DNA from 2 places in the Pseudoalteromonas sp. SM9913 genome. Region 2 is predicted to be linked to the other one. Evidence: predicted binding sites of a transcription regulator. Region 2 holds the regulator's gene; the other holds the start of a gene.
What was found. The regulator ArgR, encoded in region 2, controls arginine synthesis, uptake and breakdown. The targets are predictions, from matches to a motif close to ANTGAATANNTATTCANT.
Positions count from the first base shown of each region.

Region 1: the regulator ArgR is predicted to act here: its motif matches at 1,745-1,762, upstream of gltB (glutamate synthase large subunit).

Region 1 is NC_014803.1:1,933,766-1,938,747, forward strand. Features, by position in the region: gene gltB (glutamate synthase large subunit) at 1-1,643, opposite strand, end outside; partial or broken gene PSM_RS08810 (efflux RND transporter periplasmic adaptor subunit) at 2,370-3,625, shown strand; gene PSM_RS08815 (ABC transporter ATP-binding protein) at 3,661-4,371, shown strand; gene PSM_RS08820 (ABC transporter permease) at 4,375-4,982, shown strand, end outside.
Region 2 is NC_014803.1:2,871,319-2,876,300, forward strand. Features, by position in the region: gene ispB (octaprenyl diphosphate synthase) at 1-315, shown strand, start outside; gene mdh (malate dehydrogenase) at 391-1,323, opposite strand; gene argR (transcriptional regulator ArgR) at 1,539-2,006, shown strand; gene PSM_RS13190 (Dyp-type peroxidase) at 2,064-2,963, opposite strand; gene PSM_RS13195 (ABC transporter ATP-binding protein) at 3,003-4,055, opposite strand; gene PSM_RS13200 (ABC transporter permease) at 4,056-4,982, opposite strand, start outside.

The sequences.
Region 1 (4,982 bases), 940 kb from region 2:
TTAGCGTGCCCTGTTGTTTCATTAAATACGTTTTGCTCACTGCCAATACACGTTGCAAGCGACATTACATGGTTTTCACGTAACGGATCAATTGGCGGATTAGTAACCTGAGCAAACTTTTGACGGAAATAATCATAAAGTGAACGGTGCCCTTCGCTCAGTACGGCAAACGGCGTATCGTCACCCATTGAGCCAGTGGCTTCTTGCCCATTTTCACCCATGACACGAATGACGCTGTCTAGCTCTTCGTTAGTATAGCCAAACATCTTTTGGTATTTGACAAGGGTTTCATCATCAAATGAGCGATTGCCCGCATCTTGCTCGGTAAGTGCTTCAAAAGGCGTTAATCGTTTAACGTTTTCTTCTAACCACGACTTATAAGGGTGGCGTGATTTTAAATCTTGGTCAATTTCATCTGAATGCCAAATTTTACCCAATTTAGTATCAATAACGAGGAGTTCGCCCGGGCCTACACGTCCTTTTTCTACCACCTCGTCAGCGGTGTAATCCCATATACCCACTTCAGAGGCTAAAGTAATAAAGCCATCTTGAGTAATAATATAACGCGCAGGGCGCAGGCCATTACGGTCTAGGTTACAGGCTGCAAAACGCCCATCCGACATAACAATCCCTGCAGGGCCATCCCACGGTTCCATATGCATCGAATTAAAATCATAGAATGCACGTAAGTCGTCATCCATAGCACGGTTTTTTTGCCATGCTGGCGGCACTAGCATGCGCATCGCACGGAATAAATCCATACCACCAGCTAAAAACAGCTCTAGCATATTATCGAGGCTAGATGAGTCAGACCCTGTTTCATTAACAAACGGCGCTGCGCTTTGTAAATCAGGAATAAGCGGCGAAGCAAATTTATAAGAGCGTGCACGGGCCCACTGACGGTTACCTTCAATAGTATTAATTTCACCATTGTGCGCTAAATAACGAAATGGTTGCGCTAAAGGCCAGCGAGGCTGTGTGTTTGTAGAGAAGCGTTGATGAAAAACACAAATAGCACTGGTCATGCGAATATCAGCAAGATCGAGATAAAAATTTGGCAAGTCAGCAGGCATCATTAAGCCTTTATAGATGGTGACTAGCCCAGATAAGCTCGCAATATAAAATGATTCATCATCCATCAAGCGCTTTTCTGCACGACGACGTGCAACATATAAACGTCGCTCTAAATCTTTAGAACGCCAACCTTCTGGCGCACTAATAAAAATTTGTTCAAACCCAGGCAATTGCTTTAGTGCTATAGGTCCTAACATTGATGGATCGGTAGGGACAACACGCCAACCTAAAATATTAAGCGTTTCTTTTTCTAGTTCTTCGCTTAAAACATCTTTAGCTGCTTGTGCTAATACCGGATCAGCATTGAGGAAAATCATCCCAACGGCGTAATTTTTACCTAAATGCCAATTATTTTCAGCAGCAATAGCACGAAAGAAGCTGTCTGGTTTTTGAAGTAACAAGCCACAACCATCACCCGTTTTACCATCAGCAGATATACCGCCGCGGTGCTGCATGCGATCTAAACCGGTGATCGCCGTACGGATGAGTCGGTGACTCGCTTGGTTATTAACTTGGGCTATTAAGCCAAAGCCACAATTATCTTTTTCTAGTTTTGAGTCATATAACATGGACCCCTCCCCTTGCTGCACTGTTAACGTGGATGAACGGCTCGACGATTTGCTAACAGACGATCAAAATTAGCGTTATTCCTAACCTGAGTCAATATCTTTCTGAATACATATTCATTATATTGAATATATTTCAACTTCATTAAAAATCATAAAATAATGCTAAATATTAACATTTGAGTAGATATTGGATCGAAAACTTTAATGACACCGGTGTTATTTTTAAGAACTTGTAAATAAAACCTCCTCACAACAGGCAGTTTACGTAAACGTAAAGTAGGCTTAAAATGAATAACTATTCACCAGATATCATTCCATCATTTTTGCTTTATTCGTAATACATCTAAACATGACATTTAATTACATCGACTTCTATTAGCACATAGTTTATTCAATGAATTTGCACGTTAGTCTTATGCTATGCATTAATTAACAACTTTCTTTGCTTTACGTTGAGGTAATCTCACCCCACAGCCAAATCAAAAAAGTGCCCGCAGCGGACACTTTTTATGTCCGCGGACACATAAAAAGAAAGTTTAAAAATAAAAAGTAATTAAATTCAACAAGATAAAAAATGGCACGCTATTCGAATATTCCATAACTATATAAATTTTGAGGGCATTTGAATGTTTACTATTGGCTTATTTTTAATTTCACCAATTATTCTGTTTATTGCCTCGCTAATGATTACTGTGTTTGAAAAACACTAAGCAAAGAGAACAAATAATGATTAAAGACACTAGCGGGCAAGACACGCAAATCTCACGACCTATAAATTTTAAAAAAACATATGGCTGTTTATATTTACTGTGGGCTTAGTTGCTCTATGTGTATATGCATTATTAAATACTGATCAAGAAGGTACTATCTCGGTTGATAGAGTAAGCCTACAAATAGCCACAGTGGTGCGCCAATCACTAATACGTGATGTTGCAGCCAGCGGTAAAATTGTAGCCGCCAGAGCACCAAAAGTTTACAGCCCTGAACGAGGCTTTGTTTCATTGAAGGTAAATGCTGGTGACTCAGTCAAACTGAATGATGTAATAGCCATGGTTGAGAGCCCCGAGCTCACAAACGAATTAAAGCAGCAACAGTCTGTTTTAGCTCGTCTTGAGGGCGAGCTACAACGTAAACACCTTGAGGCACGCCGCCAATCATTAAGCTTAAATAAAGCGCTTGATCTAGCACAAGTAGAATTAAACGCTGCCGATAGAGAAAATCGCAGAGCGACTTTGTCAATGCAAAAAAATGTGATCAGTCAAATTGATCATGAAAAAGCCATTGATGAGCTTACCCGTGCAAAACTTTCTTATAAACATGCAGAGCAAGAAGTTGAATTGTCCAAAGATACACTTGCTTTTGAACTACAGGCCGCTAAACGAGATGTCACTCGTCAACAACTGATTGTCGATGATCTACTTCGCAAAGTTAATAACTTAACAATTAAAGCCACTGTGTCAGGGATTGTAGGTAACTTACTAGTTCAACAAAGAGAAGCGGTAACACAAAGCCAACCACTAATGACTTTAGTTGATTTGAGCAATTTTGAAGCAGAACTACAAGTCCCTGAAAGTTATGCAAATGACCTTGGTTTAGGTATGGACGTAGAGATAACAATGGGCGCTAGCAAAGTGATGGGTACCCTTTCTGCCATTTCACCAGAAGTCAATAATAGAGAAGTCACAACACGTGTACGTTTTAACAAAGACATGACGGGCATCAGACAAAACCAACGATTAACCGCACGTATTTTATTAGAAAATCGTGACGATGTTTTACAGGTTAAGCGTGGGGCATTTTTACAACAAGGCGGCACACAGGTTTATAAAATTACCGGTGATACAGCTCAGCTCATTGATATTTCAATTGGTGCAACCAGCATTAATGCGGTTGAGTTAATTTCAGGGGTTCAAGCTGGCGATGAATTGATTATCTCAAGCTATAACAGTTTCAAACACACACACACGTTATTACTTCGCTAACAATCGCGTAGAACCAAATAATAAAAGGAAAAAGCATGTTAAAGATGAATAATATAAGTAAAGTATATCAAACTGAAATGGTGCAAACCCATGCATTACGTGACTTTAATCTGCACGTTGATGAAGGCGAATTTATTGCTGTAACAGGCCCTAGCGGGTCAGGAAAAACGACCTTTTTAAATATCGCTGGAATGTTAGAGCCCTTCTCCGCAGGTGAATACTTACTTGATGGAATTGATGTCGGTAAGTTAAACGATAATCAACGTGCAGATTGTCGAAATCAAAAAATAGGCTTTATCTTCCAAGGGTTTAATTTAATACCTGACTTAAACTTATATGAAAATATTGAAGTACCGCTACGTTATAGGGGTATTAAAGCCGCAGAGCGTAAACGTCGCATTGAAAAATGCTTAGAACAAGTTGGCCTTGCCTCTCGGGCAAAACATTTGCCACAGCAACTCTCTGGCGGACAGCAACAACGAGTGGCCATAGCACGGGCGCTTGCTGGCGAGCCACGATTTTTATTAGCCGATGAACCTACCGGTAATCTCGACAGCCTTATGGCTCGTCAAGTAATGGAGCTGCTTGAACAAATCAATCGCGATGGCGCAACCATTGTCATGGTCACCCATGATGCAGAACTTGCTCGGCGTGCCCCTCGAAATATTCAAGTTGTAGACGGTCAACTTGCTGATTTCACCTTGTACCAAGGTGCACAAAACCTTAAAAATGTTGCTGGAGCCTAAGCCATGCTTCTACATTACCTCGATTTAAGTTGGCGCAGCTTCAAGCGCACACCGTTAGTAAGCTTTTTAATGGTACTGGCGATTGCCATTGGTATTGGCATCACTATGACGAGTTTAAGCGTTTATCACATGATGTCAGCGGATCCCATTGCGCATAAAAGTAGCCAGCTCTATGCTGTGCAGTTGCAAGTAATGGATGATGGCCACACTTGGTGGACGTCTGATAACCTCCCGCTACAACTAACTTATCAAGATGCTGCAAACCTATATAAATCAGAGATAGGTGGCCAGCGTTTAAAAATGGTGCGCAGTGGATTCTCTGTTTACATAGACTCTGACACAGTAAAACCTTTTAGCCAAAGTGCGAGACTAACAACCCCAGAATTTTTTAATATGTTTGATCTTGAGTTTCTCTATGGTGAAAAATGGTCTCAGCAGCAAGAAGAAAACGCGACCCCCGTTGTTGTGATCAGTGAAGAGTTAAATAATAAGCTTTTTGCTGGCGAAAATTCAGTGGGTAAAATTATTTACCTTGATGATGCGAGTTATGAAGTGGTTGGGGTTACTAGAAACTGGCCATTAACCATCAAATACTACGATTTAAATAATGG
Region 2 (4,982 bases):
GCCGACCAACTTGGTAAAAACATTGGCGACGATTTAGCTGAAGGTAAGCCGACGTTACCTCTTATATATGCAATGCAACACGGTAGTGAGCATCAAACACAGTTAATAAGAGACGCTATTGAGCACTGTAATGGTATGGAGCACCTTGACGAGATACTGGCTGCACTTAAACATACCAATGCCCTTGAGTTCACAATGAAAAAAGCCGAGCAAGAAGCTAATAAAGCAATTGCATGTTTAGATTGCTTAGCTGAGTCGAGTTACAAGCAAGCACTAATTAGCTTAGCTAGAATAGCGGTTGACCGCGACCACTAAGTAATACTGTGTAGATAATTCCGAGCAATAAAAAAGCCTGCAAATAGCAGGCTTTTTATTGGTTAATTTTGGCTATTACGCCATAAAATCAACACCTTCTTTGATATCTTTTTTCAGCGTTTCAAGCATGTCATTTTTAGCTTGCTCTTCAAATGCGCTTAGAGTGCCGTAAGAAAGAATTTCTTCTACGCCATTTTTGCCTAAACGTACCGGGTGTGCAAAGTACTCTGCATCGCCATTTTCAACAGCAACGTATGCATAATCTACAACGTCTTCACCTTGTAAGCCTTTAACTAAAGACATACAAAAACGTGCTGCAGCAGCACCCATAGATAATGTTGCAGAACCACCGCCCGCTTTAGCATTAACTACTTCAGTACCTGCATTTTGGATACGAGGAGTTAGTGTAGCTACTTCTTCATCAGTGAAAGTAACACCTTCAACTTGAGAAAGTAACGGTAGAATGGTTGTGCCTGAGTGGCCACCAATCACTGGTACTTTAACACTTGCTACGTCTACGCCTTTAAGTTCAGCAATAAACGCTTCAGAACGGATCACATCTAAAGTTGTAATACCAAATACACGCTTAGCATCGTAAGTACCTGCTTTTTTGAATACTTCAGCAACAATAGGTACAGTTCCATTAACTGGGTTAGTGATAATACCTACAAGCGCTTTAGGACAGTTAGCAACAATGCCTTCTGCTAATGTTTTAATGATACCAGCGTTAACATTAAATAAATCTGCACGATCCATACCTGGCTTACGTGGCATACCCGCTGGGATTAAAACAATATCACAACCTGTTAATGCTTTATCTAGTGCATCTGCACCAAAACCTTCAACTTTTACATCTGTTGGGATATGAGAAAGGTCAACAGCAACACCAGGAACTACTGGCGCAACATCATATAGTGATAATTCTGAACCAGCTGGTAAGCCTGTTTTTAATAATAAAGACAACGCTTGACCGATACCACCTGCAGCACCTAATACAGCAACTTTCATTGGAATTCTCCGTGATTTGAGGAAGGAAATATTTGTGGTTTATAAGATAAAGAAATTAGCGACTAAAAACAAATTTATCCTGCCTATTTTAGCTATATTTTCGACCATAGTTGTAAACTTTGCTGTTTAAACGCAGCAAAACCTAAACAACTGCTGCATAAATATGCATTTTTGTGTAGAATTTGCAGTATCGACAACATAACTAATTAGACACTATGCAACCACAAGACAAACAAGAAGCATTGGTAAAAGCCTTTAAAGCACTTTTAAAAGAAGAGAATTTTGGCTCACAAGGCGAAATAGTTGACGCATTAAAAGAACAAGGCTTTGATAATATTAGCCAAAGTAAAGTGTCGCGGATGTTAAGTAAGTTTGGCGCGGTACGTACCCGCAATGCAAAACAAGAAATGGTGTACTGTTTACCTGCCGAAATGGGTGTACCAACCGCTAAAAGCCCGTTACGCCAGTTAGTTATTGACATTATGCATAACGAAATGATGATTATTATTCGCACCAGCCCAGGCGCTGCGCAGCTAATTGCCCGTTTACTTGACTCATTAGGTAAAGCAGATGGCGTATTAGGAACAATTGCCGGCGATGACACTATTTTTATTGCGCCAGCGAAAGTATCAGAAATAGACCTCACATTAGAGCGTGTGCGTATTTTGTTTGATACGGTTTAAACTCGTTTGGTTATCACTGTTACGGCTATACTAATACGTAGCCGTTACTGGCTTGTTTTATAGCTGCTTTAGAAATCGCACTGAGGGTGCAAAAAACGCAGAGCCCATATCTGCTTGAGTAAAATCAAGCCAATGGTCGTAATACTCCCCCTGCCCTAATCGGCTATTGAGTACTTTCTCGAACGCATCCCCTTTAGCCGAGCACGTAATCATTAACATCCCCTGCTCATACACGTCGCCATAAGGCATACTTTGATTTAGTAATAATGCTTGCCCCTGTTCATCTTTTAATTCACTTCGGGTTGCATGGCTGCTTTCAAGTGCGGGGCTTATTAGGGTATTGTCGAGACGAGTACGCCCCATTATTTGTTCTTGTTCTTGCAACGACAAGTGCTGCCATAACGTTAAGTCATGCTTATAGCGCTGAACATGAATATAGCTGCCTTGATCTTCAAAGCTATCAGGCTTATTAACGAGGGCCGTTACCCGTTTTTGACGACCATGCGGAGTATCGCCCGCATAAATAAAACCATTAAAATCACGGCCATCTAAAAAACGAAAATTTCGAATTTGCTCCACCAGCTCAACATCAGGGTTGAAAAGTTTTAATATTTGCAATGCAAACAGGTGGTTTACATCTTCTCTGTCTGAGCGGATTTGTACAAATAAATCGCATGGCCTTGCACTCATCACAAAATCGCTATGGGTGATATTAGGAAAGCTTTGCAGCTCACTTGGCATATAATCAGGCAGAATGTGTGGCCAATATTGCGCGCCAATGGCGACCATACAAGAAAGCATAGATTCAGAGAATTGATCACTAAACTCATCTTCAATATCGCTCACTTTTTTAAGCTTAGCGCGAAGTGATTCGTCGTGACCATCAAGTACATTAAAAAATAAGTGCAAACCGTGTAAGTTTGCTTCAGCACAAATCCCTGATTGCGCTTGCGCCATTGTCATTCCTTACTTTTTAGAGCAAAACACAGCGATTAATTACGATTCAAAAAAATTCACCGTGTGCGGTTTTATTTTTATTATAACCTGTTCATTAATTTCAAATGACTGGCCATACTGGGCTGCAACTTCTATTTCTTGCTCATCAATAACCACAGTGTATACATAAGCGGAGCCAATAAAGCGACTACTTAATATACTAACCCGCTCAGATTGCTGTTGCGTATCGTTATTACTAACAAGTTCAAGTTGATGCGGACGCACATAAATAACGCCCTTATCCGCCACGCCATGCTGCTGTGGCTGTATTGATTCAACCACCCCAAACTGCGTTTGATATTCAGTGGCGGTTAATGCGGTTGCGCTTAAGTATATGCCCTGACCCAGAAACTCTGCAACCTCCTTTGAACGCGGTTTAGCAAAAAGCTGTTCTGGCGTACCTTGCTGCGCAATTTTACCTTGGTGCATAACCGCAAGCATATCTGAAAAAGCAAACGCCTCTTCTTTTGAGTGAGTAACAAACACAGCCGATACTTGCTGCGCCTTAATAATGCGCCTAATGTCGGCAATTAACTCAAATCGTACTTGGGTATCAATATTAGAAAATGGCTCGTCAAGTAACAGTAAGCTAGGTTTATAAGCTAATGCGCGTGCAATCGCTACTCGCTGCTGTTGCCCACCAGAGAGTTGATGAGGGAATCTATCGGCGCAGCCTACCAAGTGTACCAGCTTTAGCATTTCACTTACGCGTGCGTGTTTATCTGCTTTGCTCATGCCGCTTAGCCCAAACGCAATGTTATTAGCCACCGTTAAATGCGGAAATAACGCATAGTCTTGAAACATCATGCCAATATTACGATGCTCAGGTGAAACAAACGTATTAGCATCACTGACTAGCTTACCATCAATAAATACCTGCCCTTGTTTGGCTTCAATTAATCCTGCAATGGCTTTTAGTGTGGTGGTTTTACCGCAGCCACTGGCTCCGAGTAAACACACTATTTCGTCTTTACCTAAGGTTAAATCTAAATTATCTATCACCTTAATCCCGTTATATGCATAGCTCACGCCTTGTAAAATCAAACTACTCATTTAGCTACGTTGCTCCATTGAACGGTTAATAAAATATAACGGAATAAACCCCACCACCACAATAAACAAAGCCGATATAGAGGCCAGCTCTAATTGTTCATCGCTTACATACTGAAACACATGAGTTGCTAAGCTTTCAAAATCAAAAGGCCTTAACAACAAAGCTGCGGGTAGCTCTTTCATACACTCAATAAAGACCAATAAACCGGCGGTTAATAAGCCTCGGCGTAATAAAGGTAAGTGCACTAAGCGTAATGTGCGCCCTTGGCTTTTTCCCATTGACTGGCTTGCCATATCAAGGGAGGGACTAATGCGTGAAAAGCTCGACTCAATAGCTCCGTGTGCAACGGCGTAAAACCGCACTATATAAGCAAAAATAATAGTGAGTAAGCTGCCAGTAAGTAATAAACCAATATCTAAATCATAAGGAGCTAAAGTGCGGTTGATAGTATTTTCTAATAGGGTGAGTGGCAACAATACCGCTATCGCTAATACTGTGCCGGGTAACGCATAGCCCGTACTGGCCAAACGCCCGGGTATTAATGGATTTGTTTGTTTAGCAATGCGCTGATAAAACACCACTAAAACACTCAGTATAATAGTCACCACACTGACTACAGCCGCCACTTTTAAACTTTGCCATGCATAGCTAAAAAACTCACTATTCCATGCTTGATCAAAATACATAACTGCATATTTGAGCAATACAACCATCGGAATAATAAACGAAATAATTAAAATAAAGCTACAAAACCCAGTTGCTAGCCACGCAGACTTGCCTTTGAGGATATAAAGCGCCTCGCTGTTCACGCTCGATTGACGCTCAAACACCGCTTGGTTACGACGACTAAAACGCTCGGTGATCAATGCTAAGAACAGCAATAACAACATCACCCCTGAAATTTTTGCTGCTGCAGTTAATGAATA